2 regions of the Pontibacillus sp. ABV4_188 genome follow, and region 1 is predicted to be linked to the other one. Evidence: predicted binding sites of a transcription regulator. Region 1 holds the regulator's gene; the other holds the start of a gene.
What was found. The regulator CtsR, encoded in region 1, represses protease genes until heat stress. The targets are predictions, from matches to a motif close to ATGGTCAATAAAGGTCAAACA.
Positions count from the first base shown of each region.

Region 2: clpP (ATP-dependent Clp endopeptidase proteolytic subunit ClpP) is a predicted target of CtsR. The motif match lies at 11,225-11,245, and genes of this name have one in related genera.

Region 1 is NZ_CM149975.1:95,843-111,339, forward strand. Features, by position in the region: gene lysS (lysine--tRNA ligase) at 1-211, shown strand, start outside; rRNA gene ACYX4O_RS00490 (16S ribosomal RNA) at 879-2,441, shown strand; rRNA gene ACYX4O_RS00495 (23S ribosomal RNA) at 2,655-5,569, shown strand; rRNA gene rrf (5S ribosomal RNA) at 5,704-5,819, shown strand; tRNA gene ACYX4O_RS00505 (tRNA-Val) at 5,832-5,907, shown strand; tRNA gene ACYX4O_RS00510 (tRNA-Thr) at 5,935-6,011, shown strand; tRNA gene ACYX4O_RS00515 (tRNA-Lys) at 6,046-6,121, shown strand; tRNA gene ACYX4O_RS00520 (tRNA-Leu) at 6,140-6,224, shown strand; tRNA gene ACYX4O_RS00525 (tRNA-Gly) at 6,236-6,310, shown strand; tRNA gene ACYX4O_RS00530 (tRNA-Leu) at 6,323-6,411, shown strand; tRNA gene ACYX4O_RS00535 (tRNA-Arg) at 6,425-6,501, shown strand; tRNA gene ACYX4O_RS00540 (tRNA-Pro) at 6,512-6,588, shown strand; tRNA gene ACYX4O_RS00545 (tRNA-Ala) at 6,602-6,677, shown strand; rRNA gene ACYX4O_RS00550 (16S ribosomal RNA) at 6,786-8,348, shown strand; rRNA gene ACYX4O_RS00555 (23S ribosomal RNA) at 8,562-11,476, shown strand; rRNA gene rrf (5S ribosomal RNA) at 11,546-11,661, shown strand; gene ACYX4O_RS00565 (MgtC/SapB family protein) at 11,866-12,555, shown strand; gene ACYX4O_RS00570 (CtsR family transcriptional regulator) at 12,711-13,175, shown strand; gene ACYX4O_RS00575 (UvrB/UvrC motif-containing protein) at 13,192-13,746, shown strand; gene ACYX4O_RS00580 (protein arginine kinase) at 13,746-14,810, shown strand; gene clpC (ATP-dependent protease ATP-binding subunit ClpC) at 14,832-15,497, shown strand, end outside.
Region 2 is NZ_CM149975.1:3,360,033-3,375,529, reverse strand. Features, by position in the region: gene hisA (1-(5-phosphoribosyl)-5-[(5-phosphoribosylamino)methylideneamino]imidazole-4-carboxamide isomerase) at 1-197, shown strand, start outside; gene hisF (imidazole glycerol phosphate synthase subunit HisF) at 197-955, shown strand; gene hisIE (bifunctional phosphoribosyl-AMP cyclohydrolase/phosphoribosyl-ATP diphosphatase HisIE) at 952-1,581, shown strand; gene ACYX4O_RS17260 (tetratricopeptide repeat protein) at 1,678-2,694, shown strand; gene trxB (thioredoxin-disulfide reductase) at 2,785-3,732, shown strand; gene ACYX4O_RS17250 (NUDIX domain-containing protein) at 4,055-4,519, shown strand; gene rapZ (RNase adapter RapZ) at 4,538-5,422, shown strand; gene ACYX4O_RS17240 (gluconeogenesis factor YvcK family protein) at 5,426-6,382, shown strand; gene whiA (DNA-binding protein WhiA) at 6,426-7,370, shown strand; gene ACYX4O_RS17230 (HPr family phosphocarrier protein) at 7,524-7,778, shown strand; gene ACYX4O_RS17225 (ABC transporter ATP-binding protein) at 7,989-8,942, shown strand; gene ACYX4O_RS17220 (ABC transporter permease) at 8,939-9,715, shown strand; gene ACYX4O_RS17215 (UPF0715 family protein) at 10,138-10,524, shown strand; gene clpP (ATP-dependent Clp endopeptidase proteolytic subunit ClpP) at 10,570-11,157, opposite strand; gene ACYX4O_RS17205 (hypothetical protein) at 11,370-11,780, opposite strand; tRNA gene ACYX4O_RS17200 (tRNA-Arg) at 11,900-11,975, shown strand; gene ACYX4O_RS17195 (hypothetical protein) at 12,240-12,386, shown strand; gene rpoN (RNA polymerase factor sigma-54) at 12,546-13,820, shown strand; gene ACYX4O_RS17185 (glutaredoxin family protein) at 13,827-14,075, shown strand; gene ACYX4O_RS17180 (sugar-binding transcriptional regulator) at 14,225-15,253, shown strand; gene gap (type I glyceraldehyde-3-phosphate dehydrogenase) at 15,295-15,497, shown strand, end outside.

The DNA.
Region 1 (15,497 bases):
ACGCCAGCGTTTCGAAGCGCAAGTTAAAGAAAGAGAAGAAGGTAACGATGAAGCTCACCTAATGGATGAAGACTTCTTAGAAGCTCTTGAGTATGGTTTACCACCAACAGGAGGCTTGGGGATTGGTATTGATCGCCTTGTAATGCTCCTGACGAATTCTCCATCTATTCGTGATGTGCTGCTATTCCCACAAATGAGAAACCGTGACTAATGATATGAAACTCCCTCCTGCGCATGTACAGGAGGGAGTTTTTATTAAGTGCAAGTCATTAGGTGACCGGTAGATATAACAGCCGTAACACCGCCACATCACCGTGCATCACAAATGTCAGATTCGTTTGAATTAACTTTAAAATAAAAAGTTATTAAAAATCCTTGCGTAAATAAAGACTGCCGTGGTACATTATTAAACGTTGCGTTAACAACAACGCAAACAACAAAATGATCTTGAGGTCGTGGTTACCAACCATATCGCCTCCGTAATGAATAGGGAAGAGATCGGGTTGAGAAAAGAGTTTAAAAAACTTCAAAAAAGTTATTGACTCAAAAATAACCACATGTTAAGATATTTAAGTCGCTGTTAAACGACGCGAACAAAAACGATCTTAAGACGGTGTTCACCAAACACAACGCCATCCTAATTAAAAGGAAGGGGATCGGGTTGAGAAAGAGATAAAAAAACTTCAAAAAAGTTATTGACTCAAAATCAACCACATGATACAATGTTTAAGTCGCTGTTAAACGGCGAACAAGTTATACAATCGCTTTAAAGAAACATTTGATCTTTGAAAACTGAACGAAACAACATGTAACGTCAATGTCTTTAAATTATTTTTTAAAGCCAGTAATCATTTATTTGATGCTAGGCAAACTCAACTTTTATGGAGAGTTTGATCTTGGCTCAGGACGAACGCTGGCGGCGTGCCTAATACATGCAAGTCGAGCGCGTGAATCAACATGATCCCTTCGGGGTGATTGTTGTGGATCGAGCGGCGGACGGGTGAGTAACACGTGGGCAACCTACCCATGAGATCGGGATAACTCCGGGAAACCGGAGCTAATACCGAATAACCCAGTGAACTGCATGGTTCACTGGTAAAAGGCGGTTTCGGCCGTCACTCATGGATGGGCCCGCGGCGCATTAGCTAGTTGGTAAGGTAACGGCTTACCAAGGCGACGATGCGTAGCCGACCTGAGAGGGTGATCGGCCACACTGGGACTGAGACACGGCCCAGACTCCTACGGGAGGCAGCAGTAGGGAATCTTCCGCAATGGACGAAAGTCTGACGGAGCAACGCCGCGTGAACGATGAAGGTCTTCGGATCGTAAAGTTCTGTTGTTAGGGAAGAACAAGTGCCAGAGGAAATGCTGGTACCTTGACGGTACCTAACCAGAAAGCCACGGCTAACTACGTGCCAGCAGCCGCGGTAATACGTAGGTGGCAAGCGTTGTCCGGAATTATTGGGCGTAAAGCGCGCGCAGGCGGTTTCTTAAGTCTGATGTGAAAGCCCACAGCTCAACTGTGGAGGGCCATTGGAAACTGGGGAACTTGAGTACAGAAGAGGAGAGTGGAATTCCACGTGTAGCGGTGAAATGCGTAGATATGTGGAGGAACACCAGTGGCGAAGGCGACTCTCTGGTCTGTAACTGACGCTGAGGCGCGAAAGCGTGGGTAGCAAACAGGATTAGATACCCTGGTAGTCCACGCCGTAAACGTTGAGTGCTAGGTGTTAGGGGGTTTCCGCCCCTTAGTGCTGAAGTTAACGCATTAAGCACTCCGCCTGGGGAGTACGGCCGCAAGGCTGAAACTCAAAAGAATTGACGGGGGCCCGCACAAGCGGTGGAGCATGTGGTTTAATTCGAAGCAACGCGAAGAACCTTACCAGGTCTTGACATCTTCCGCTATCCCTAGAGATAGGGAGTTCCCTTCGGGGACGGAATGACAGGTGGTGCATGGTTGTCGTCAGCTCGTGTCGTGAGATGTTGGGTTAAGTCCCGCAACGAGCGCAACCCCTAATCTTAGTTGCCAGCATTCAGTTGGGCACTCTAAGGTGACTGCCGGTGACAAACCGGAGGAAGGCGGGGATGACGTCAAATCATCATGCCCCTTATGACCTGGGCTACACACGTGCTACAATGGATGGTACAGAGGGCCGCGAGACCGCGAGGTCAAGCAAATCTCAAAAAACCATTCTCAGTTCGGATTGCAGGCTGCAACTCGCCTGTATGAAGCCGGAATCGCTAGTAATCGCAGGTCAGCATACTGCGGTGAATACGTTCCCGGGCCTTGTACACACCGCCCGTCACACCACGAGAGTTGGCAACACCCGAAGTCGGTGAGGTAACCTTTTTGGAGCCAGCCGCCGAAGGTGGGGCCAATGATTGGGGTGAAGTCGTAACAAGGTAGCCGTATCGGAAGGTGCGGCTGGATCACCTCCTTTCTAAGGATATTACGGAACTAGCGAGTCCTTCGGGACTTGCTAGCAGGCACACATTGTGCCATTAAACCATTGACCATGTTTGTTTCGTTCGGTTTTGGAAGCTCAAATGCTTTCAAACAGTACCTTGAAAACTAGATAAGAATTAGACATCAAACCAACGTTAGATTTAACGTAAGCATCATTATGATGCGTCTTTTCACATTGATTTTAGATAGTTAAGTGAATAAGGGCGCACGGTGGATGCCTTGGCACTAGGAGCCGATGAAGGACGGGACTAACACCGATATGCTTCGGGGAGCCGTAAGTAGGCTATGATCCGGAGATTTCCGAATGGGGAAACCCACTGCCCGTAATGGGGTAGGATCCTTAACTGAATACATAGGTTATGGAAGGTAGACTCGGGGAACTGAAACATCTCAGTACCCGAAGGAAGAGAAAGCAAACGCGATTTCCTGAGTAGCGGCGAGCGAAACGGAATCAGCCCAAACCAGAGAGCTTGCTCTCTGGGGTTGTAGGACACTCCTTTGGAGTTATCAAGAAACAAGATAGATGAATGATCTGGAACGGTCAGCCGAAGAAGGTAACGGCCCTGTAGTCAAAATCTTGTTTCCTCCGGAGTGGATCCTGAGTACGGCGGAACACGAGGAATTCCGTCGGAATCCGGGAGGACCATCTCCCAAGGCTAAATACTCCCTAGTGACCGATAGTGAACCAGTACCGTGAGGGAAAGGTGAAAAGCACCCCGGGAGGGGAGTGAAATAGAACCTGAAACCGTGTGCCTACAAGTAGTTGGAGCCCGTTAATGGGTGACAGCGTACCTTTTGTAGAATGGACCGGCGAGTTACGATCCCATGCAAGGTTAAGATGAAAAATCGGAGCCGCAGCGAAAGCGAGTCTGAATAGGGCGAAATAGTATGTGGTCGTAGACCCGAAACCGTGTGATCTACCCATGTCCAGGGTGAAGGCCAGGTAACACTGGCTGGAGGCCCGAACCCACGCACGTTGAAAAGTGCGGGGATGAGGTGTGGGTAGCGGTGAAATGCCAATCGAACACGGAGATAGCTGGTTCTCTCCGAAATAGCTTTAGGGCTAGCCTCAAGGTAAGAGTCTTGGAGGTAGAGCACTGATTGGACTAGGGGCCCTCATCGGGTTACCGAATTCAGTCAAACTCCGAATGCCAACGACTCATCCTTGGGAGTCAGACTGCGAGTGATAAGGTCCGTAGTCGAGAGGGGAACAGCCCAGACCACCAGCTAAGGTCCCTAAGTTTATGTTAAGTGGAAAAGGATGTGGAGTTGCTCAGACAACCAGGATGTTGGCTTAGAAGCAGCCATCATTTAAAGAGTGCGTAATAGCTCACTGGTCGAGTGACTCTGCGCCGAAAATGTACCGGGGCTAAACATAACACCGAAGCTGTGGATTGTTCTTACGAACAATGGTAGGAGAGCGTTCTAAGTGCAGTGAAGTCAGACCGTAAGGACTGGTGGAGCGCTTAGAAGTGAGAATGCCGGTATGAGTAGCGAAAGAAGAGTGAGAATCTCTTCCACCGTAAGTCTAAGGTTTCCTGAGGAAGGCTCGTCCGCTCAGGGTTAGTCGGGACCTAAGCCGAGGCCGAAAGGCGTAGGCGATGGATAACAGGTTGATATTCCTGTACCACCTCCTTTCCGTTTGAATGACGGGGGGACGCAGTAGGATAGGGAATCCGCTCCACTGGATGTGAGCGGCCAAGCAGTGAGTGAGATGCATAGGCAAATCCGTGCATCAATCACAAGCTGTGATGGGGAGGGAACTATAGTACCGAAGTTCCTGATTTCACACTGCCAAGAAAAGCCTCTAATGAGGAAAGAGGTGCCCGTACCGCAAACCGACACAGGTAGACGAGGAGAGTATCCTAAGGTGATCGGGAGAACTCTTGTTAAGGAACTCGGCAAAATGACCCCGTAACTTCGGGAGAAGGGGTGCTCCTTCATAGGAGGAGCCGCAGTGAAAAGGCCCAATCGACTGTTTAGCAAAAACACAGGTCTCTGCGAAACCGAAAGGTGAAGTATAGGGGCTGACACCTGCCCGGTGCTGGAAGGTTAAGGGGATGAGTTAGCTTAGGCGAAGCTTTGAACCGAAGCCCCAGTAAACGGCGGCCGTAACTATAACGGTCCTAAGGTAGCGAAATTCCTTGTCGGGTAAGTTCCGACCCGCACGAAAGGTGCAACGAATTGGGCACTGTCTCAACAAGAGACCCGGTGAAATTATACTATGCGTGAAGATGCGCATTACCCGCGACAGGACGGAAAGACCCCGTGGAGCTTTACTGTAGCCTGATATTGAATGTTGGTACAGCTTGTACAGGATAGGTGGGAGCCGTCGATACCGGAGCGCTAGCTTCGGTGGAGGCATCCGTGGGATACCACCCTGGCTGTATTGACATTCTAACCCAGGACCGTAATCCGGTCCGGAGACAGTGTCAGGTGGGCAGTTTGACTGGGGCGGTCGCCTCCCAAAAAGTAACGGAGGCGCCCAAAGGTTCCCTCAGAATGGTTGGAAATCATTCGCAGAGTGCAAAGGCACAAGGGAGCTTGACTGCGAGACCTACAAGTCGAGCAGGGACGAAAGTCGGGCTTAGTGATCCGGCGGTACCGCATGGAAGGGCCGTCGCTCAACGGATAAAAGCTACCCCGGGGATAACAGGCTTATCTCCCCCAAGAGTCCACATCGACGGGGAGGTTTGGCACCTCGATGTCGGCTCATCGCATCCTGGGGCTGTAGTCGGTCCCAAGGGTTGGGCTGTTCGCCCATTAAAGCGGTACGCGAGCTGGGTTCAGAACGTCGTGAGACAGTTCGGTCCCTATCCGTCGTGGGCGTTGGAAATTTGAGGAGAGCTGTCCTTAGTACGAGAGGACCGGGATGGACGCACCGCTGGTGCACCAGTTGTTCCGCCAGGAGCACAGCTGGGTAGCTACGTGCGGAAGGGATAAGTGCTGAAAGCATCTAAGCATGAAGCCCACTTCAAGATGAGATTTCCCATCACTTCGAGTGAGTAAGATTCCTTGTAGACGACAAGGTTGATAGGTCGGAGGTGGAAGCGTGGTGACACGTGCAGCTGACCGATACTAATAAATCGAGGGCTTATCTAACTAAAGTGAAAAATGGTTATGTCTTAATTCTTACCTAGTTTTGAAGGTACTTAGAAAAATCTAAAATACCTGTTGACTTTGCTGGATAGATAAAGTAAAATATATCTTGTCCTTGCAAAAAAGGATCAATAAGGTCTGGCGGTTTTGGCGAAGAGGTCACACCTGTTCCCATGCCGAACACAGAAGTTAAGCTCTTCAGCGCCGATGGTAGTCGGGGTTTCACCCCCGCGAGAGTAGGACGCCGCCAGGCTTTATAAAATTCGGAGGATTAGCTCAGCTGGGAGAGCACCTGCCTTACAAGCAGGGGGTCGGTGGTTCGAGCCCGCCATCCTCCACCATTTCTTTTTAAAACTAAAGATCGTTTAGCCGACCTAGCTCAATCTGGCAGAGCAACTGACTTGTAATCAGTAGGTTGGGGGTTCGAGTCCCTCGGTCGGCACCATTTCGATTTTAATACGTCTGATATAGATTAGTAAGAGCCATTAGCTCAGTTGGTAGAGCATCTGACTTTTAATCAGAGGGTCGGAGGTTCGAATCCTCCATGGCTCACCATTGTTTTTTTCACACCGTGCGGGTGTGGCGGAATTGGCAGACGCGCTAGACTTAGGATCTAGTGTCTCTTGACGTGGGGGTTCAAGTCCCTCCACCCGCACCATAACTTCATACGCGGAAGTAGTTCAGTGGTAGAACACCACCTTGCCAAGGTGGGGGTCGCGGGTTCGAATCCCGTCTTCCGCTCCATTATAAAGTCCTGCCGGGGTGGCGGAATTGGCAGACGCACAGGACTTAAAATCCTGCGGTAGGTAACTACCGTGCCGGTTCGAGTCCGGCCCTCGGTACCATTGCAAATACTAAGCGCCCGTAGCTCAATTGGATAGAGCGTTTGACTACGGATCAAGAGGTTAGGGGTTCGACTCCTCTCGGGCGCGCCATTTTCTATTACGGGAAGTAGCTCAGCTTGGTAGAGCACATGGTTTGGGACCATGGGGTCGCAGGTTCGAATCCTGTCTTCCCGACCATTTCCTTAAATATGGGGCCTTAGCTCAGCTGGGAGAGCGCCTGCTTTGCACGCAGGAGGTCAGCGGTTCGATCCCGCTAGGCTCCACCATTAAACATTTGATCTTTGAAAACTGAACGAAACAACATGTAACGTCAATGTCTTTAAATTATTTTTTAAAGCCAGTAATCATTTATTTGATGCTAGGCAAACTCAACTTTTATGGAGAGTTTGATCTTGGCTCAGGACGAACGCTGGCGGCGTGCCTAATACATGCAAGTCGAGCGCGTGAATCAACATGATCCCTTCGGGGTGATTGTTGTGGATCGAGCGGCGGACGGGTGAGTAACACGTGGGCAACCTACCCATGAGATCGGGATAACTCCGGGAAACCGGAGCTAATACCGAATAACCCAGTGAACTGCATGGTTCACTGGTAAAAGGCGGTTTCGGCCGTCACTCATGGATGGGCCCGCGGCGCATTAGCTAGTTGGTAAGGTAACGGCTTACCAAGGCGACGATGCGTAGCCGACCTGAGAGGGTGATCGGCCACACTGGGACTGAGACACGGCCCAGACTCCTACGGGAGGCAGCAGTAGGGAATCTTCCGCAATGGACGAAAGTCTGACGGAGCAACGCCGCGTGAACGATGAAGGTCTTCGGATCGTAAAGTTCTGTTGTTAGGGAAGAACAAGTGCCAGAGGAAATGCTGGTACCTTGACGGTACCTAACCAGAAAGCCACGGCTAACTACGTGCCAGCAGCCGCGGTAATACGTAGGTGGCAAGCGTTGTCCGGAATTATTGGGCGTAAAGCGCGCGCAGGCGGTTTCTTAAGTCTGATGTGAAAGCCCACAGCTCAACTGTGGAGGGCCATTGGAAACTGGGGAACTTGAGTACAGAAGAGGAGAGTGGAATTCCACGTGTAGCGGTGAAATGCGTAGATATGTGGAGGAACACCAGTGGCGAAGGCGACTCTCTGGTCTGTAACTGACGCTGAGGCGCGAAAGCGTGGGTAGCAAACAGGATTAGATACCCTGGTAGTCCACGCCGTAAACGTTGAGTGCTAGGTGTTAGGGGGTTTCCGCCCCTTAGTGCTGAAGTTAACGCATTAAGCACTCCGCCTGGGGAGTACGGCCGCAAGGCTGAAACTCAAAAGAATTGACGGGGGCCCGCACAAGCGGTGGAGCATGTGGTTTAATTCGAAGCAACGCGAAGAACCTTACCAGGTCTTGACATCTTCCGCTATCCCTAGAGATAGGGAGTTCCCTTCGGGGACGGAATGACAGGTGGTGCATGGTTGTCGTCAGCTCGTGTCGTGAGATGTTGGGTTAAGTCCCGCAACGAGCGCAACCCCTAATCTTAGTTGCCAGCATTCAGTTGGGCACTCTAAGGTGACTGCCGGTGACAAACCGGAGGAAGGCGGGGATGACGTCAAATCATCATGCCCCTTATGACCTGGGCTACACACGTGCTACAATGGATGGTACAGAGGGCCGCGAGACCGCGAGGTCAAGCAAATCTCAAAAAACCATTCTCAGTTCGGATTGCAGGCTGCAACTCGCCTGTATGAAGCCGGAATCGCTAGTAATCGCAGGTCAGCATACTGCGGTGAATACGTTCCCGGGCCTTGTACACACCGCCCGTCACACCACGAGAGTTGGCAACACCCGAAGTCGGTGAGGTAACCTTTTTGGAGCCAGCCGCCGAAGGTGGGGCCAATGATTGGGGTGAAGTCGTAACAAGGTAGCCGTATCGGAAGGTGCGGCTGGATCACCTCCTTTCTAAGGATATTACGGAACTAGCGAGTCCTTCGGGACTTGCTAGCAGGCACACATTGTGCCATTAAACCATTGACCATGTTTGTTTCGTTCGGTTTTGGAAGCTCAAATGCTTTCAAACAGTACCTTGAAAACTAGATAAGAATTAGACATCAAACCAACGTTAGATTTAACGTAAGCATCATTATGATGCGTCTTTTCACATTGATTTTAGATAGTTAAGTGAATAAGGGCGCACGGTGGATGCCTTGGCACTAGGAGCCGATGAAGGACGGGACTAACACCGATATGCTTCGGGGAGCCGTAAGTAGGCTATGATCCGGAGATTTCCGAATGGGGAAACCCACTGCCCGTAATGGGGTAGGATCCTTAACTGAATACATAGGTTATGGAAGGTAGACTCGGGGAACTGAAACATCTCAGTACCCGAAGGAAGAGAAAGCAAACGCGATTTCCTGAGTAGCGGCGAGCGAAACGGAATCAGCCCAAACCAGAGAGCTTGCTCTCTGGGGTTGTAGGACACTCCTTTGGAGTTATCAAGAAACAAGATAGATGAATGATCTGGAACGGTCAGCCGAAGAAGGTAACGGCCCTGTAGTCAAAATCTTGTTTCCTCCGGAGTGGATCCTGAGTACGGCGGAACACGAGGAATTCCGTCGGAATCCGGGAGGACCATCTCCCAAGGCTAAATACTCCCTAGTGACCGATAGTGAACCAGTACCGTGAGGGAAAGGTGAAAAGCACCCCGGGAGGGGAGTGAAATAGAACCTGAAACCGTGTGCCTACAAGTAGTTGGAGCCCGTTAATGGGTGACAGCGTACCTTTTGTAGAATGGACCGGCGAGTTACGATCCCATGCAAGGTTAAGATGAAAAATCGGAGCCGCAGCGAAAGCGAGTCTGAATAGGGCGAAATAGTATGTGGTCGTAGACCCGAAACCGTGTGATCTACCCATGTCCAGGGTGAAGGCCAGGTAACACTGGCTGGAGGCCCGAACCCACGCACGTTGAAAAGTGCGGGGATGAGGTGTGGGTAGCGGTGAAATGCCAATCGAACACGGAGATAGCTGGTTCTCTCCGAAATAGCTTTAGGGCTAGCCTCAAGGTAAGAGTCTTGGAGGTAGAGCACTGATTGGACTAGGGGCCCTCATCGGGTTACCGAATTCAGTCAAACTCCGAATGCCAACGACTCATCCTTGGGAGTCAGACTGCGAGTGATAAGGTCCGTAGTCGAGAGGGGAACAGCCCAGACCACCAGCTAAGGTCCCTAAGTTTATGTTAAGTGGAAAAGGATGTGGAGTTGCTCAGACAACCAGGATGTTGGCTTAGAAGCAGCCATCATTTAAAGAGTGCGTAATAGCTCACTGGTCGAGTGACTCTGCGCCGAAAATGTACCGGGGCTAAACATAACACCGAAGCTGTGGATTGTTCTTACGAACAATGGTAGGAGAGCGTTCTAAGTGCAGTGAAGTCAGACCGTAAGGACTGGTGGAGCGCTTAGAAGTGAGAATGCCGGTATGAGTAGCGAAAGAAGAGTGAGAATCTCTTCCACCGTAAGTCTAAGGTTTCCTGAGGAAGGCTCGTCCGCTCAGGGTTAGTCGGGACCTAAGCCGAGGCCGAAAGGCGTAGGCGATGGATAACAGGTTGATATTCCTGTACCACCTCCTTTCCGTTTGAATGACGGGGGGACGCAGTAGGATAGGGAATCCGCTCCACTGGATGTGAGCGGCCAAGCAGTGAGTGAGATGCATAGGCAAATCCGTGCATCAATCACAAGCTGTGATGGGGAGGGAACTATAGTACCGAAGTTCCTGATTTCACACTGCCAAGAAAAGCCTCTAATGAGGAAAGAGGTGCCCGTACCGCAAACCGACACAGGTAGACGAGGAGAGTATCCTAAGGTGATCGGGAGAACTCTTGTTAAGGAACTCGGCAAAATGACCCCGTAACTTCGGGAGAAGGGGTGCTCCTTCATAGGAGGAGCCGCAGTGAAAAGGCCCAATCGACTGTTTAGCAAAAACACAGGTCTCTGCGAAACCGAAAGGTGAAGTATAGGGGCTGACACCTGCCCGGTGCTGGAAGGTTAAGGGGATGAGTTAGCTTAGGCGAAGCTTTGAACCGAAGCCCCAGTAAACGGCGGCCGTAACTATAACGGTCCTAAGGTAGCGAAATTCCTTGTCGGGTAAGTTCCGACCCGCACGAAAGGTGCAACGAATTGGGCACTGTCTCAACAAGAGACCCGGTGAAATTATACTATGCGTGAAGATGCGCATTACCCGCGACAGGACGGAAAGACCCCGTGGAGCTTTACTGTAGCCTGATATTGAATGTTGGTACAGCTTGTACAGGATAGGTGGGAGCCGTCGATACCGGAGCGCTAGCTTCGGTGGAGGCATCCGTGGGATACCACCCTGGCTGTATTGACATTCTAACCCAGGACCGTAATCCGGTCCGGAGACAGTGTCAGGTGGGCAGTTTGACTGGGGCGGTCGCCTCCCAAAAAGTAACGGAGGCGCCCAAAGGTTCCCTCAGAATGGTTGGAAATCATTCGCAGAGTGCAAAGGCACAAGGGAGCTTGACTGCGAGACCTACAAGTCGAGCAGGGACGAAAGTCGGGCTTAGTGATCCGGCGGTACCGCATGGAAGGGCCGTCGCTCAACGGATAAAAGCTACCCCGGGGATAACAGGCTTATCTCCCCCAAGAGTCCACATCGACGGGGAGGTTTGGCACCTCGATGTCGGCTCATCGCATCCTGGGGCTGTAGTCGGTCCCAAGGGTTGGGCTGTTCGCCCATTAAAGCGGTACGCGAGCTGGGTTCAGAACGTCGTGAGACAGTTCGGTCCCTATCCGTCGTGGGCGTTGGAAATTTGAGGAGAGCTGTCCTTAGTACGAGAGGACCGGGATGGACGCACCGCTGGTGCACCAGTTGTTCCGCCAGGAGCACAGCTGGGTAGCTACGTGCGGAAGGGATAAGTGCTGAAAGCATCTAAGCATGAAGCCCACTTCAAGATGAGATTTCCCATCACTTCGAGTGAGTAAGATTCCTTGTAGACGACAAGGTTGATAGGTCGGAGGTGGAAGCGTGGTGACACGTGCAGCTGACCGATACTAATAAATCGAGGGCTTATCTAACTAAAGTGAAAAATGGTTATGTCTTAATTCTTACCTAGTTTTGAAGGTACTCCTTCAACAAAACAATAGTATGGCGGTTTTGGCGAAGAGGTCACACCTGTTCCCATGCCGAACACAGAAGTTAAGCTCTTCAGCGCCGATGGTAGTCGGGGTTTCACCCCCGCAAGAGTAGGACGCCGCCATGCAACGTTACCTCAAAGGATATAATCCTTTGAGGTTTTTTGTGTTTAATTTGTATTAAATTCTTCGTCTCATATTAGATTAATCTAGTATGAAAAAGGGTAAATGGTAAAGATCCTCCTTTTGACTAAATATAATTTAGCCGTGGTTTACTCATAACCTAGAAGCATATCTACGTATATTAGTTATAAGAACAACGGAGGGATTTGATGTCGATGGAGACCTTCTTTAATGATTACTTATTGTTAATGACAGTTCGGCTCGTAACCGCTGTTGTACTATGTGGTTTAATCGGGTTTGAAAGAGAGATTAAAAACCATTCAGCAGGCTTTCGGACTCATATTCTAGTGGGTGTGGGGGCATGCGTGATGATGTTACTTTCTTTATATGGCTTTGATCCTTACTTAAATAAACATGATGGAATTCGTTTTGATCCTGCTCGTATTCCCTCCTATGTTATTAGTGGTATTGGCTTTCTTGGTGCAGGTACAATCATGGTCCATGGTGTGACGATTCGAGGCTTAACCACCGCTGCATCTATTTGGGTAGTAGCAGGGCTAGGGCTTGTAATTGGAGCTGGTATGTATGGACCTGCAATACTTACGACTGTCGTGGTACTAATCAGTTTAATTGTACTTAATAATACAGAACGTATCTTCAAACGGAAACATAAACATCACATTCAGATTGTTGTGTTCGAAGAGTTAGAAATATCGAAGGTGATGGAAGCTTTCGAGGCTTTTGAACTGGATATAAATCATATTCAAATTGAAAATGAAATGAATGGTCAAAGAAATATACTAATTGAACTCGCTCATAATGCTCAAATTAACGAAATGGAGCTATTTGATCGCCTTTCTACTGTTCCACATGTGAAATGCGTGTACCAGCGTAAGTAAACTCAGAAAATGTAGAAGTTTGTTAGTCATAAAGTTGTCTTGATCTGGCAAGAATGTTTATAGTGCATTATAGTTGCAAACTACATTTAAATTTGTATAATGTAAGTATAGTCAAAGATAGTCAAAGTCAAAAAAGATTATTGAGGAGGGGGGCTATGCGGAATATATCCGATATCATTGAAGCACATTTGAAAAAAATAATTGAGAATAGTAATCACAATGTTATCGAGATTAAGCGTAGTGAAATAGCTGAATCATTTCAATGTGTTCCCTCGCAGATTAATTACGTGATTAAAACACGCTTTACAGTGGAAAAAGGTTATATAGTAGAGAGTAAACGTGGTGGTGGCGGTTATATCCGAATAAGTCGCGTACAGCACCACGATAAAATGAAATTGCTAAACGAACTAATTTTACTTATTCAACCACGTGTCACTCAACAAGGAGCCATTGATGTTATAGAACGTTTGTTAGAAGAGGAATTAATTTCTGAACGTGAGGCTAGACTGATGGTAAGTGCTATTTCAAAAGAAGTGTTAGCCGTTCCGATTACTCTTCGTGATGAACTTAGATCTAGGATACTATCTTCTATGATATCGATCGTTAAGTACAAAGATTAAAAGGAGGGGACGGAAAATGGAGTGTCAAGAGTGCCATGAGCGTCCTGCATCTTTGCATTTTACCCAAGTGGTAAATGGACATAAAACAGAAGTTTATGTTTGTGAGAAATGTGCTTATGACTTGGGTTATATGTCACAAGAGCAAGACTCACTTTCTTTGCATAACCTGTTATCTGGATTATTTAACTTTGATTCTTTTCAATTATCTGATTCAAAATCACATTCAGCCTCACACAGAGAGCCTCAAACATTAAAGTGTGATCATTGTGGTTTGACTTACGATGAATTTAAGCGTGTTGGTAAGTTTGGTTGTGCCAAGTGTTATAAGACCTTTGATGAGAGATTAAACCCTATATTTAGGAGGGTTCACAGTGGTAACACCATCCACAGTGGCAAAGTTCCAAAACGAAAAGGTGGACAGTTGCATGTACAAAGAGAAATGGAACAAAAGCGTTCTGAACTGCAAGCTTTAATTCACCAAGAAGAATTTGAAGAAGCCGCTAAGGTTCGAGATCAAATTCGCACCCTTGAAAGACAGTTGGATTCAGAACAAGGGGAGGGTGATCAGTAGTGTCTCTCGAGCAGTTTATGAATGAAGCCATTAGTCCTTGGTTGAAAGAAGAAGGACCTGATAGTGATATCGTATTGAGTAGTCGGATTCGGTTAGCCAGAAACTTCGACCATATCCCATTCCCGATACTTGCTGATCAGGAAGAATTAGAACAAGTGGTTGAATTCTTTAAAGAGGAATATGAGGATTATTCTTTTGGTCCATATAAAGACTTTGAATTTATTCATATGAGTAAACTGAATCCTACTGAGAAGAGAGTGTTGGTAGAGAAACACTTAATTAGTCCTCACTTATCTGACCACGCTAAGAATGGGGCAGCATTAATATCTCAAAACGAGCAGGTATCTGTCATGGTTAATGAAGAAGATCATATCCGTGTACAGCTCTATTTCCCGGGATTTCAGTTAGAGAAGGCTTTAGAGCAAGCATCTGATTTCGATGACTGGCTAGAAGAAAAGATTAACTTTGCATTTGACGAAAAACGTGGCTATCTAACTAGTTGTCCTACAAATGTAGGCACAGGGTTAAGGGCTTCCGTTATGATGCATCTACCCGCGCTAACGATTACTCAACAAATGAGTCGGTTAATTCCAGCTATCAATCAATTAGGTTTAGTGGTTAGAGGAATTTACGGTGAAGGTAGCGAAGCAATAGGTAACATCTTTCAAATCTCCAATCAGATTACATTAGGTAAATCTGAGAGAGATATAGTAGATGACCTAAAAAGTGTGGTTGAACAATTAATTGAGCAAGAAAGAAATGCTCGCCAACAAATTATTCAACAGAACGGCATACAATTAGAAGATAAGATCTTTCGTTCATATGGAGTATTGGCTAACAGTCGCGTTATAGAGTCTAAAGAAGCAGCTAAATGCCTCTCTGATGTGCGATTAGGAATAGACCTAGGGTATATTAACAGCTTATCTAAAACCATCCTGAATGAATTAATGATCTTAACTCAGCCTGGATTTTTACAACAGTATGCACAGCAAAATTTATCTCCTGATGAAAGGGATGTTCGGAGAGCAGCCTTGATTCGGGAAAGACTAAACTTAGAAATATAATTAGACTAGGAGGGGTGCCCGATGATGTTTGGGCGTTTTACTGAAAGAGCACAGAAAGTATTAGCACTAGCTCAAGAAGAAGCCGTACGACTTGGTCATAATAATATTGGAACAGAACATATTCTACTTGGTTTAGTTCGAGAAGGCGAAGGAATTGCAGCTAAAGCACTAGGTGCATTAGGTCTTGCAGCCGATAAGATCCAAGAAGAAGTGGAACAGTTAATTGGAACAGGAGATAAGGTATCGCAAACGATTCACTATACTCCTCGGGCTAAAAAGGTTATTGAATTATCAATGGATGAAGCACGTAAATTAGGTCATTCATATGTAGGTACAGAACATATTCTACTCGGTCTCATTAGAGAAGGGGAAGGCGTTGCTGCACGTGTACTAAACAACTTGGGCGTTAGTCTTAACAAAGCACGCCAGCAAGTTCTGCAGTTGCTTGGAAGCAATGAATCTACCTCTAATGGTCAAGGTGGTAGCCGCCAGTCTGCTAGCGCTAATACCCCAACCCTTGATTCCCTTGCGCGTGACTTAACAACCGTAGCGAAAGAAGGGAATATTGATCCGGTAATTGGACGTGGCAAAGAAATTGAGCGTGTCATTCAAGTACTGAGTCGACGCACAAAGAATAATCCCGTTCTTATTGGTGAACCAGGTGTAGGTAAAACTGCGATTGCAGAG
Region 2 (15,497 bases), 820 kb from region 1:
CAAGTACAGATCAAATTGTCGAGTTAGCCAAACAAACGGGGAAAGAGGTAATTGCCTCTGGTGGTGTTCGTAATATTGAAGACCTTGTAAGCTTGAAAAAATATAGTGATCAAAATGTTGGTGGAGCTATTGTTGGAAAAGCCATTTATACGAAAGAACTTCCCTTAAGAAAAGCATTAACTGAGGTGAACCAATAATGCTTACAAAACGTATTATTCCCTGTTTAGATGTGAAGGATGGCCGTGTTGTAAAAGGGGTTCAATTTGTTCAGATCCGTGATGCAGGTGATCCAGTCGAGCTGGCTACGGTTTATGATAAACAAGGGGCAGATGAGCTTGTATTTTTAGATATCTCAGCTTCTCACGAAGGGCGAAAAACGATGATCGAAGTCGTTCGTGAAGTTGCAGGAACGCTTGCGATTCCATTTACAGTTGGGGGAGGCATTGGTTCTTTAGAGGACATGCGCGCTATTTTGCGGGCAGGAGCTGATAAAGTATCGTTAAACTCAGCGGCTGTTCGTAACCCGGAATTGATTACGGAGGGATCGGCCTATTTCGGGGCGCAGTGTATTGTTGTAGCAATAGATGCACGTTTCGATGATTCGCTTGGCTCTTGGCGTGTATATACACACGGTGGACGTAACGCTACTGAATGGGAAGTGCGTGACTGGGCTAAGTATGTTGTAGAAAAAGGGGCAGGGGAAATCCTGTTAACAAGCATGGACCAAGATGGTGAGAAAACAGGTTTTGATCTTGATCTTCTTAAGGCGGTTCAACAAGTTGTTGATGTTCCTGTTATTGCTTCAGGGGGAGCAGGCAATGGGCAACATTTCGTAGATGTTTTCAAGGAAGCGGACGCTGATGCTGCACTCGCAGCTTCGATCTTCCACTATAAAGAAACATCCGTACAGAGTGTGAAAGGTGAATTAAAAGAAAACGGGGTGCATGTGAGATGAATGTAGAAACCATACAATTTGATGAAAAAGGACTTGTTCCAGCAATTATACAAGATGCACGTAGTAAAGAAGTTCTGACACTTGCTTATATGAATGAAGAAGCCGTTAACAAATCAGTGGAATCAGGAGAGACACACCTATACAGCCGTTCTCGTCAAGAGTTATGGCACAAAGGAGCTACGTCTGGGAACACTCAATCCATCGAATCAATGAAGTATGACTGCGACCAAGATGCTGTATTGCTACAAGTGATTCCTAAAGGGCCTGCTTGTCATAAAGGGGACTATTCTTGTTTCTCAGAAACGGTGTATGGGAAAGATAAAGAATCCAAAAGCAATCGTTATCAAATTCTCGACGATTTACAAAGTACGTTGGCAGAACGTCTAGCCACCTTACCAGAAGGGTCCTATACATCTCAGTTATTCCAAGAAGGTGTGGACCGAATCCTTAAGAAAGTAGGTGAAGAAGCAGGAGAAGTCATTATTGCTGCTAAGAATGATGACGCAGAGGAATTAACTTGGGAAACGGCAGACTTGTTATTCCATACGCTTATGTTGCTTACTGAAAGAGGCGTTCCATTCGACGATGTGCTTGGCGCCTTAGAAGGAAGAAACCGCAAAAAGTGAGTCGTATGGATAAAAACGGAATCGCTCCTATAATCCCCTTTACAAATATGGTATACTGCTAAAGGAATGTTACGGTTCGAAGATAGGAGGACCTACATGCATACTTCAAACAACAATACTGGTGGGGCTGTTGTTGATAATATCATTCCGTTCACCCCTGAAGGAGAGTTTTACTTCAATAAAGGTGTTCGTGCTTTCAGAAAGCGTGAATTTGAAAAAGCATCAAAATGGTTACGAAGAGCGGTTGAATTATCACCAAAGCAACCGGTTTATCAATGCCAGCTTTCTGTCGTGCATACAGAGACGGGTGATTATCATACAGCAAACCAGATTTTAATGAATGTATTAGCAGATTTTGGCCATGAATATGTCGATTGTTATTATCTTATTTCAAATAACTATGCTCACTTAGGGTTATTTCAGGATGCTAAGAAGTACGCTAAAGAGTACTTAAACAAAGCTCCTGAAGGTGATTTTAAAGAAGAAGCAGAGCAATTAGTCTCTGTGCTAGATATAGAAGAAGAAGAGGATGAGGACGACGATTGGGCGTTTGAAGAAGAAGATGAATTAATGATGCACCAAGAGTCGGCTTTTTATTATATGGAGCGACAACAGTGGAAGGAAGCTCTACCCATTTTAGAGGAAATGATCCGTCTCTTTCCTAATTTTGTATCGGCTAAGCATGATTATGCCGTATGTCTCTTTTTCGCGGGTGAAGAGCAAGAAGCAATAGAGCTAGAAGAAGAATGGCGTGAGCAGGAACCCTTGTCTCTTCACTCTATGTGTAATCTGTCTGTGTTTTATTTCCATCAAGGAAAGGCTCAACAAAGTCAGATGCACATACAAAAACTTCGAAATGTGTATCCTATAGGAGAACAACAAAAACTTCGTGTAGCTGCTACTTTAACCCAAGTCGGGGAGTACGAAGCAGCGTATGATCGTTTTCGCCGGTTGGAAAAAGGTAAACTAAAAGGGCACTTATCTTATTATAAATGGTTCAGCATAGCGGCTTACCATACCGGAGAGCCTTCTAAAGCGTTAAGCTTATGGGAGGAAGGATGCACTAGACACCCAAATTTAGCAGAACAAGGCGGACCGTGGCAACAAGGATAAAATACCCTCATGAGCATTTAGATAGACTCACTTGGACATATTTTATACCATGAGATTACAGCAAAAGAGAATGAAAAGGGGTTGAGCGAAGTGAGCGAAGAAACAATTTACGATGTAATCATCGCAGGTGCTGGACCGGCAGGTATGACAGCAGCTGTTTACACTTCTCGTGCTAATTTAAATACACTTATGATTGAGCGTGGAATTCCAGGCGGACAAATGGCGAATACCGAAGAAGTTGAGAACTACCCTGGGTATGAGCATATTCTAGGCCCGGACCTTTCAAATAAAATGTTTGATCACGCTAAGAAATTCGGTGCAGAATATGCATACGGAGATATTAAAGAGATTGTTGACGGTAAAGAATATAAAACCGTTAAAGCAGGAAACAAAGAATTTAAAGCTCGTTCTATTATTATCGGAACAGGAGCTCAATATAAAGCATTAGGTGTGCCTGGTGAATCTGAACTTGGCGGCCGCGGTGTTTCATACTGTGCCGTATGTGATGGTGCATTCTTCAAGAACAAAGAACTAGTTGTTGTTGGTGGTGGCGACTCCGCTGTTGAAGAAGGGGTTTATTTAACTCGCTTTGCAAGCAAAGTAACGATTGTTCACCGTCGTGATTCCTTGCGTGCACAGCAAATTCTGCAACAGCGTGCCTATGACAACGAAAAGATTGATTTTATTTGGGATACTGAGGTAACGAAAATTAACGATGAAAATGGTAAAGTAGGAAGCGTTTCTCTTGTAAATAACAAGACGGGCGAAGAGTACGACAAACCAATTGATGGTGTGTTTATCTATATCGGAATGATTCCTCTAAGTAAACCATTTGAATCTATAGGCATTACTAACGAAAACGGCTATATCGAAACAAATGAAAAAATGGAAACGAAAGTGCCAGGAATCTTCGCAGCCGGAGATATTCGTGAAAAGGAACTTCGTCAAATCGTAACCGCTACAGGTGATGGTAGTATTGCAGCTCAATCAGCTCAACACTACATCGAGAACTTGTTAGAGGAAATTGGCGAAGCATAAGCGTTGCATGCAAGGTTCAGCTGCAATTGTAAAGATGCCTGTTACCAACCGTAACGAAACGTAATAGCATTTTAATTGTGCTGTAACACGCATGAAACAATTATGGGGTATAATATAATTAACTAATTGACCCCCTTTTAATAAATATATTTGGCACAGGCAAATTCGCCTGTGCCCTTTTTTTTGTCTAAATGTAAGTTGTTGTCTGCTTTATTATAATTTCTTGTCTTAGCAAGACGTTTCTAGCGCTTTTATAACTTACACAACCATAGTATAATATTAAGGAGAATGCCTCTCGCATTTTTTTAATGAGGTGAGTAATGTGCAGCGAGTTACAAATACAGTTTTACGAAAAAACGATGAAGTGTTAATGCTTCAGAAGCCACGCAGGGATTGGTATGTGGTTCCTGGTGGGAAAATGGAGCAGGGAGAGCATATTAAAGAAACGGCAGCACGAGAATACAAAGAAGAAACAGGGTTAACGCTAAAGGATCCGCAACTTCGTAGTGTATTTACCTTTATTATGAAGGACGGAGATGAGGTAGCTCATGAATGGATGATGTTCACTTTCTACAGTGAAGATTATTCGGGCACGTTAAAGTCTGAAAGTCCTGAGGGAGAACTGGAATGGGTTCCTGTTGCAGAAGTTCTCCAAAAGCCTATGGCAGAAGGGGATCAATATTACCTTCAACATATATTAAACAATAACTCAATCTTATATGGCACCTTTACGTATACACTTGATTTTAAGTTAATAGACGTTACGCTTGATCCGATGAATCCATAAAAAGGGAGAGATGGAAACATGGTAGATCAAACACAAGAAACCCAACTCGTAATTATCACAGGAATGTCTGGTGCCGGAAAAACAGTCGCAGTTCAAAGCTTTGAAGATTTGGGCTTCTTCTGTGTGGATAATTTACCACCTGCGCTACTTCCAAAGTTCTTAGAATTAATGAAGGACCCTAAGAATAATATACAAAAAGTCGCCCTTGTTATGGATTTACGAGGTAGAGAATTCTTCGATACGCTTTTTGAAGCGCTAGACCGACTTTCAAGAGAAGACGGGTTAAATGAACACATCCTTTTTCTTGATGCGGAAAATCAATCACTAGTTTCACGTTATAAGGAAACACGCCGCTCCCATCCTTTAGCCCCAGATGGGCTGCCAATGGAAGGAATTCAGCAAGAGCGTCTTATGCTTGATGAACTTCGCGGTCGTGCTCAACAAATTATCGATACGACTACATTGAAGCCTCGTGAACTTCGAGAGCGCATTTTGGAATCATACGCTGAGAAAACACAACAAGTATTCTCCGTGCAAGTTGTTTCTTTTGGTTTTAAATATGGTTTGCCCATTGATGCGGACCTTGTATTCGATGTTCGCTTCTTACCAAACCCGCATTATGTGGAACAGATGCGCCCATTGACAGGGTTAGATGATGAAGTATCAAAATACGTATTTAAATGGACGGAAACCAATCAATTTTTAGAAAAGCTATTCGACTTGTTAGGATACATGTTGCCTCAATATAAACGGGAAGGAAAAAGTCAGCTTGTCATTGCGATTGGTTGTACTGGTGGACAACACCGATCAGTAGCTATCGCAGAACACATTGCAAATCACTTTTCCCGCGATTATGTTGCTCATGTCACCCATCGCGATGTCGATAAAAGAAAGGGAAAATAGACGATGCCTAAAAAACCGTTACCTCGAGTAGTTGTACTTGGAGGAGGGACAGGGATGCCGGTTTTATTACGAGGCTTAAAGTCTTTCCCGATAGACTTGTCAGCTATTGTTACTGTTGCTGATGATGGGGGAAGTTCTGGCCGTTTGCGTGAGGAATTGTCTATGCCGGCTCCAGGTGACATCCGAAATGTTATTGCCGCATTATCTGATGCAGAGCCGATGCTGTTGGATCTTTTCCAGCATCGGTTTCAAAATGGCAACGGGTTATCCGGACATTCCATGGGAAATTTACTTTTAGCCGCTATGAATTCCATCACTGGTGATTTCTTTCATGGTATTAAAGAAATTTCGCGTGTCTTAAATGTAAAAGGAAATATTTTTCCTATTGCAAACCAAAATATGTTCCTTCATGCTGAAATGATGGATGGATCTGTTGTTTCAGGCGAATCCAAAATTCCTGCATCAGGAAAGAAGATCAAACGAGTCTTTCTAAGCCCTGAGCCAGTTCAACCTCTTCCTGAAGCTGTGAAAGCTGTAAAGGAAGCAGACCTAGTTGTCATTGCTCCAGGCAGTTTATATACAAGTACCTTACCCAATATGATTGTTTCTCAAATCGGAGACGCTTTACGTGAGACACAAGGTGAAGTTGTCTATGTGTGTAACGTCATGACTCAACATGGAGAAACAACAGACTATACTGCATCTGATCACGTTCAAGCCATTCAAGATCATATTGGAGAAGGATGCCTTCATTCGATTGTTGTCCATAATCAAATTATTGATGATGAGGTTCGAAAAATGTATGCAGTTGAGCATGCATCACCTGTTATTAATGACCAAGATCGATTACGTGAAATGGGCATAAACGTTATTGAAGGCGACATTATTGACCCAAATCAAACGTCACTACGTCACGATACAACAAAAGTCGCCAAGTTGTTATATTCTATGCTTGATTAAGCATGTTCTCTAATAACGACTAGGTGAAGAGGAGGTGAGAGGGTTGTCATTTGCTTCTGAAACCAAAAAAGAATTGACCGGAATTGAAGTGGAACCGTGTTGCATGGAAGCAGAATTAGCAGCATTAATCCGTATGAATGGCTCCATCTCGTTTTCCAATCGGAACTATATTCTAGATGTTCAAACGGAAAATGCAGCGATTGCCCGTCGAATTTATACGTTAGTCAAAAATCTATACCAACTACCAGTGGAGCTATTGGTTCGTAAGAAAATGCGTTTAAAGAAGAACAACGTTTATATTGTTCGAATGAAAGAAAAGGTTCGTGACTTACTGCAGGATTTAGAGATCCTAGAAGAACCTTTTACTCTAATACGAACGATTTCCAAGAAGTATCAGCAGAAATCATGCTGTATGCGTGCCTATTTACGAGGTGCGTTCTTAGCAGGTGGATCTGTAAACAATCCAGAAACTTCATCTTATCACATGGAGATCTTCACCTTTTATGAAGATCACAATGAATCCCTATGTGAACTTATGAATCAGTTTGATCTACACGCAAGAGCCATTGAACGAAGAAAAGGGTATATCTGCTATTTGAAAGAAGCGGAGAAGATTACTGAATTTCTTAATATCATTGGAGGCCACCAAGCTTTATTAAAGTTTGAAGATGTCCGCATTATGCGTGATATGCGAAATTCTGTAAATCGACTTGTAAATTGTGAAACGGCTAATCTGAATAAAACAATTGGAGCTGCCTTCCGTCAGGTTGAGAATATTAAACTTATTCAAAGTACAGTTGGGTTAGAAGCTTTGCCGGATAAATTACAAGAACTAGCCGTCCTTCGTGTAGAGCATCAAGATGTTACCTTGAAAGAACTTGGGGAGCTTATGTCTCCTACTATTAGTAAATCTGGGGTAAATCATCGGCTTCGTAAAATTGATGAATTTGCTGATAAGCTTCGTAAAGGAGAACTTGCGGTTAAATAATAGATATCCATTCCTTTTTTATAAGGTTCATGATATAATAATCTTAAAATTTCGACGCTTTCTTATCGGAAGCGTTTTTTTACAAATGTGTGATAGCGCTTTCGCGGTTGATAAAATCATAGGTGAATAGATGATACAGAGAGGGGAATTGGATTGATCGAGCGGTCTGTGAAAGTAGAATTAACAACCGGATTACAAGCAAGGCCAGCTGCCTTATTCGTTCAAGAAGCCAATCGTTTTTCATCCGATATCTTTTTAGAGAAAGAAGGAAAACGGGTGAATGCTAAAAGCATCATGGGTCTCATGAGTGTTGCTGTTGGGCCAGGAGAAACGATTACACTTCAGGCAGAAGGAACAGATCAAGACAACGCTATTGATAAACTTGTTGAATTTGTGACTAGTCAGTAAGATGTGTTTATTTTTTGTTTTGATTGTGAAGAGATGAACAACAAAGCTCAAGAATCGATACGGAATCGATTCTTGAGCTTTTTTATGTAGCTATGGTTTCTGGGAGTGTAGTTCCGACTTGAGACTGAGTCAAATATCTTCTTTAGGAGGAGGAAGGAAATGGATGTTACTTATATAATAGGTTATAGATAAGGGAAAAGGGAGGATTATATGGAAACGATCATTGAAGTAGAAGGTATTCGAAAAGGATATAAAAAACGGAAATCCAAAGAAGAGTTTATAGCTGTGGATGATATTTCTTTCTCGGTTCGTAAGGGGGAAATTGTAGGGCTGCTTGGACCAAATGGAGCAGGTAAAACAACTACGATTAAAAGTATTTGTGGATTACTCGTTCCTGATCAAGGGTCAATTAAAATTAACGGGTATGACAGCGTGAAAGAGCGCAACAAGGCTTTACGTCACATTAGTGCGGTATTAGAAGGAAACCGAAATGTGTATTGGCGTTTATCTGTAGAAGAGAATCTTGAATATTTTTCAGGTAATCGTGGTATGCGAAAAAAAGAATCCAAAAAGCGAATTGACCAACTCCTTGAGCTTTTTCGCTTAGAAGATAAGCGCAGTGAGATTGTCAATAATCTATCTCGTGGTATGCAGCAAAAGCTGGCTATAGCAGTTGCCTTAATGGCGGATACAGATGTGATTCTACTAGATGAGCCCACTCTTGGCTTAGATGTAGAAACGAGTTACGAAGTTCGTTCATTGCTAAAGCACATTGCAGAGCAAGAAGGAAAAACGATTATCATTAGTACACATGATATGGCCGTTGTGCAAGACCTTTGTAAACGAACAGTCATTATAAATAGCGGAAGGGTTATTGCGGATGAAAATGTACAGCACCTCTTAAAGTTATTTGAAACAAGCGCCTATGAGATTCAATTAAAAGAAACGCTCACCGAAGAACAACTCACCAAACTCCACCATCAGTTCCCAATCTTTAATCTCCAAGACCTCACCTTAGAAGTTAGCCTAGAACATGAAGAAGCGATCTATCGAATAATGAATATACTCAGTCTTAACCAAACAGGAATTGAAACAATTAATCGTACTCAAGTAAATTTTGAGCAAGTCTTCAGAAGACTTGTCAAAGAGGAGGCTGTATCATGAGTGCCTTTCTACAAGTCTTACGAGTGAACACTAAGAAAGAATTTATAGAAATGAAGCGTTACTTACCCAATACGTTAAGCTTATTAGCTACATTTTATATCATCTTTCTAGCTCTATTCTTTGGAATTCAAGTAGTTGGCGATCCGGCTGAAGCTTCTTCAAATACGCAGTACATTATCGTGAACTATGTATTTTGGTACTTTGCAATGATGACGCTCCAATCGACTGGGGGAGCCATTACAATGGAAGCCATGCGAGGAACGTTGGAACAGTTGTATATGTCACCTGTTTCGGCATGGCGGATTCTTTTAGCTCGTGTATTTGGGATGGTAGCCATTCATCTCGGTATTATGATTGTACTTATTTTTTCTTCAATGCTAACGACAGGAGAGTGGTTGCATTTGAACATAGGAGCCATTATCCCTATTCTCTTGCTGACCATTATTAGTATGATTGGCGTTAGCTTTATTATTGCTGGTATATCCGTCATCTTTAAACAAGTCGATGCGTTTTTGCAAATCTTGCAATTTATTCTTATGGCATTTGCATTTGTCCCGCTCTCTGTCGCCCCTTACCTCGTTTTTGCTCCTTTTGTAAAAGGGGTCGATATGATGCGGCACGTTATGATTCATGGCTATACCCTTGGAGACTTTACGTGGGTCGATTACTCCTGGTTAGTTGGGAATGGGGTGTTTTACGCCATTGTTGGCGTCATCGTTTATCGAAGTTGTGAACGCTTGGCGATGAATAAAGGGTTGTTGGGTCATTATTAATTAATAAAAAAGCTGGCTATGTTGCCAGCTTTTACCTTTATGGAGTGACGTTTCCGTCAGCTTTGATGGAGCGAAAGGTGGGCCTGTAAATCACTCGCTTTCCGCGGGCGAGCTGTCGAGCTTCCTCGTTCGCTACGCTCTCTGCGGGATCTCGTCTAGCTCTCTCTCCCGCAGGAGTCTCGCAATTTCCAGGCCCACCTTTACCGAATTGGAGGAGACGGAAACGTGCCATGTATAGCATGCAAAGGGGGCACTTACACTACTCTAGCAGTCCGTACTACCATTTAATATCAGGGCAGGCTTCATGAGGTAACGGACACCCCCTTACCTAAATGCCTCTTGCTTGAATTAGGAAAGAAAAGGAGTGTTTTTATCTGGTGTTGAGGGGGAAATTGAGTGAGTGAAGTCAAAGAGGTGATTGGATGAATAAGCGGAACCTGGTGATTATTACGCTTGCGGCGGTGTCGATGACATTCTTTTATATGATCGTTGAGCTCAGTTTTATGGCTGATGTTTCAAAAGGGTTGATCTTTGCTATATTTTTAGTCTTTGCTGTTTTCTTTGCTCTTTATTTTATATTTGCACTTCCTATTCTTATCTATTTGCAAAGGAAGATCGGGGATCGGAATTATAGCTTGAAATACTTTGTTGCTTTTTTGGGAGGCTCATTTATCATTCACTTCTTGGTGAACCCTGTGTTGAATGAGTATCAATCGCCATTTGTTACTCCTTCGTGGTACGTATATGTTGTAAGTACGGCACTATTTATTTGGCTATGGGATTCTGCGAAAGTTAAAGTTTTTGCATAAAAAAACCGCTCTGATTCTGATCAGAGCGGTTTTTAAATAGTTGTATTAACCCTGGCTACGTTCGAAAACGTTGTCGATCAGGCCGTATTCTTTTGCTTCTTGAGCTGTCATGAAGTTGTCACGGTCCGTGTCGCGTTCAATTACAGATAGATCTTGACCTGTGCGCTCAGAAAGGATTTGGTTTAGTTTCTCGCGCATTTTGATGATGCGTTTTGCGTGGATTTCAATGTCAGATGCTTGACCTTGAGTTCCGCCAAGTGGTTGGTGAATCATAACTTCACTGTTTGGAAGAGCAGAACGTTTGCCTGGCTCACCAGCAGCTAGAAGGAAAGCACCCATAGATGCTGCCATACCTGTACAGATTGTTGCTACATTTGGCTTAATGAACTGCATCGTGTCATAAATCGCCATACCAGCTGTAATGGAACCACCTGGAGAGTTGATGTATAAAGAGATATCCTTCTCTGGATCTTCTGCCTGAAGGAATAGCATTTGTGCTACGATTGAGTTTGCTACGTTATCATCAATAGCGCTCCCAAGCATAATAATGCGGTCTTTCAGAAGACGTGAATAAATGTCATACGCACGTTCACCGCGGTTTGTTTGTTCAATAACTGTAGGGATTAAATTCATGAAATTCTCCTCCTTTAAATCGTGTTCTAACACTAAGTAAGTACCGAATTAATTTTATCATACACGCAAGGTCAAAAAAGGTCAAACAAAAGGATTGATGTTTTCTTACTAACTATGTAGAAGACCTTTCTTTCCTTATATGTATATGAAGATCCGGTTGCACATACAATCAATTTTTCCCCATTTCATGAAAGCTAAACGTTTTGAAAATGTTATTTTCTAAGTGCTCTAATTTGCCAGATTGCCTGATGAATATTCTTCGACAAATCCTTCTCTCTTACCTCCCAAACATTCCAGCCATTTCGAATTAAAAATTTGGATTTTCTCTTTAAGCGTCGCTTCTTCACAGGGTGCAACAAATCTTCTGGCTTGTAAAAAAGGATAGCTACTTTAATATCTAACAAAGCAAGATCGATCTTAACCCGCCCAACTTTTACATGTGTGTAAGGGAGGAACCCGTAACACCTAAGAGAATAATAGGTCTTACGAAGCCCTGGTGAGTGAGATGGGGGTTCATTGGAATCTTGGTGTAAGCTTGGGATCGGATTTCGAAACAGTCCAAGCCCACCAATAATAATGAATGAAAAGATTAAGCATACCCAAACGCCAACAGCTATAGTCACAGAGCATCACCTCGAAGCTAGCATTTCCAAAAGCACGAGTGCTCATACTCAATGAAATGGGTCTTGAATTCTAATAAGTTGAACCGTATAATGGAAGTTGTCCTTATTATAACTAGCATGCGCTCGTAGCTCAGCAGGATAGAGCGGTAGGTTCCGGTCCTACGTCTGTCGGGGGTTCGAATCCTCTCGAGCGCGCTCATATAAAACGCCTTACCCTAATTGGGTAAGGCGTTTTTAATTTCTTTAGTGTTAGCCCCTTATAGGGAGGACTTGAAGCTGAGAGATCTTGGATGGAGGTGGGGCCTTAAGTTTGTTGGGGGAAGGGGTGTCTGGGGAACGACTCGCTTTCCGCGGGCGAGCTGTCGAGCCTCCTCCCTCACTGCGAGGTTTAGTTTATTCCTTTTAAAGGAAATAGATTACTGTAAACCAATCTAGCAACACAGGAAGGTGGAAAAGATTATGTTCAATCGATTTGATCAAGGACGTCACTTAACACCTGAGCAGAAGGAAGATATGTTAGATCGCAAACGGAAGAAGATTATCGCTGAAGATGAAGCGAAACATAATTTAGAAGAAGATCCAGATGAAAAGGAAGAAGAGAAATAGTTTTGTTTTAAAGAGTCTTAACGTTGCTGAGCAATGTTAAGCTCTTTTTTTGTGTGGTTATGTAAGATTGTTTCTTACGGATATCCTCTTCCTGACTTCCTTCTATTAAATGAAGTTTGTTATAATAGTTTGTAAACGTTTTCTGAGGAGAGGGTCTGGTTGAAGCATCAGTTAAGTCAGGAGCAGCGGTTAACGTGGAGGATGACGCAGAGGTTAAGTCAAGCGATTGAGATGTTGGCCTACAACGGGCAAGATTTGATTCGCTTTATTCAAGATCAAGCAGAAGTTAATCCTCTTATAGAGTTGAGTGTATCTTCGGCTCTTCCAAAGGGAGGGCAAGCTGAGGCGGCTCAATCCGATCAATCATCTAAAGAGAAGTCCTTCCGTGACCATTTACAAGAGCAGCTAGTTGAGAGTAGAATCCCTTCATCTCTACGTGATTTAGTTCAGTATGGAGTTGATTCTTTAAATGACCATGGTTATTTGGATACAACGATTGAAGAATGGAGTGAAGTTTGTGGTGCATCGTTAGCAGAAACACAAGAGGCGTTATCCTATATTCAATCCCTACATCCTGCTGGTGTTGGCGCGAGATCTTTGCAGGAGTGTATTGCTATTCAATTGAAGCGCGAAGAACATCCTATGTATATGACACAACTTGTTTATGATCATATAAATTGGGTTGCTGAACAAGATATTAAATCCATTCAAGAGGAATACAACATTACATCAGAAGATGCAAAGCTTGCGATTGATACAATTCAAACGTGTCATCCAAGACCTGGCATTCAGTATTCGTCTGTGCAAGAGAACTATATTGTTCCGGATGCGGAAGTGTTTAAGAAGAATGGAGACTGGATTGTGAAGCTTTCTCCATGGAATACACCAAAGATTGTCGTGGATGAAGATATGTATGCTTTGTCTCATCAGCATCAAGAAGCATCCGCGTATTTAGAGGAAAAGTACCAACACGCAATATGGCTCCAAATGGCAATCGAACAACGGAAACAAAATATGAAAGCGATTATGGAAGAAATCGTTAAACGACAAGTGCCTTTTTTCGAAGAAGGCGCTCACCAAAAACAATCCCTCAGAATGAGAGAGGTTGCTGCAGCGACTGGTGTTCACGTCTCAACCATAAGCCGTGCAGTGCGCCATAAGTATGTTCAATCTCCAAGAGGAATTATTCCCCTTAAAGACTTCTTTCAACAAGGCTTGAAAACGAGGAATGGTCAAGAAACATCCGCTGAAGCAATCAAGCATTTGTTAAAGGAAACGATACATACTGAAAATAAGCAAAAGCCCTACTCAGATCAAAAGTTAAGTCAGTTATTGCATGACCAATTTGGTATTTACATTTCAAGGAGAACCGTGGCAAAATATCGGGAAGCCCTATACATACCATCATCAACGAAAAGAAGGAAAAGGGGGTAGCTGCATATGGCAACAGAAATTGTACTGTATACGAAGAAGGATTGTCCTTTATGCCAAGAAGCTAAAGAATTGATTGAGACGCTTTCATATGATTATGAGTTTGTTATTCGGGAAAAAGATATATACGAAGAAGATGAGTTAATTGAACGATATGGTCTCATGATCCCGGTAGTAGAAATGGACGGCGAAGAGTTCGATTATGGGAAAATCGATCTTTTTTCTTTAAGTAACCGTTTACAAAAGAAAAAGGGCTAGTATGTCTGTTGCAAGGGGTTATGGGGACTGATACAATATAAATGTAAGCTAGCCGTTGAGGTATTTTTTTGGCCCGAGCGGGACAGAATACGTCAAGGCGGGACGAAAAAGCTCCCGCTGCAGCTTACATACAGCAAAGGAGCTTTTCCATGAGGGCATTAATTGACTTACAGAGTAAACTATTCCCCGATTTGCTATCAATTATGCAACGAAGATATGAAACCTTAACATTGATTCAGCTAATGGAGCCCATTGGTCGTAGAAGTCTTGCTGATCATTTGAACATTGCAGAACGTACCGTTAGAACAGAAATTGATCTTTTACATGAACAAGGATTAATTGAAGTGACGACAAAAGGGATGCATGTAACGAATACTGGTAAGAATGTAATCGTTCAGTTAGAGGCCTTTATGAATGAATTAAGAGGTTTTAAAGATTTGGAGCAACAAGTGAAGCAACGTTTACAACTTGATCACGTAGTCATCGTACCTGGGGATAGCGATGAACTCTCATGGGTGAAACAAGAAATGGGTAAGGCCTGTGTTCGCTATATGAAGGGAATCCTTCGTAGTGATGACACAGTGGCTGTAACCGGTGGAGGGACCATTGCAGCTGTGGCTGAAATGATGACCCCACTTGAACAAGCAGGAAACTGCTTATTTGTCCCGGCCCGCGGTGGACTTGGCGAACAAATGGAGAATCAAGCAAACACCATTTGCGCTGAAATGGCGAAGAAAGCAAATGGAACGTATCGACTTCTCTATGTACCAGATCCGCTTAGTGAAGAATCCTATCAGACCATTATCGAAGAACCTTCTATTAAAGAGGTGCTAAAAATCATTCGTGGAGCTGGTGTTGTTGTTCATGGTATTGGTGATGCCACTACAATGGCAGAACGACGAAAAACTCCACAAGAAGTTATAGACACCATTCAAGAGGGTAAGGCTGTAGGGGAGGCTTTTGGTTATTATTTTAATGAAGAAGGCAGTATTGTTCACAAAGTGCGAACAGTAGGAATTCAATTAGAAGATTTACAACATACTAATTGTGTTATTGCTGTCGCAGGTGGAAAATCCAAAGCTAAGGCAATTTCTTCATATTTTAACCTGGGGCAATCCAATGTACTCATTACCGATGAGAGTGCAGCAAAAGAGCTAATAAAGGGATCTTCCCTTTAGATAGAAAATAAACACCTATATACCTTAAGGAGGAATTTTTCATGGCAATCAGAATTGGTATTAACGGTTTCGGACGTATCGGACGTAACGTATTCCGCGCGTCTCTTAAAAACGACGAGGTAGAAGTAGTAGCGATTAACGACTTAACGGACGCTAACATGCTTGCTCACCTTCTTCAGTATGACTCTGTACACGGTCAACTTGATGAAAAAGTAACAGTTAACGGATCTAACCTTGTAATCGG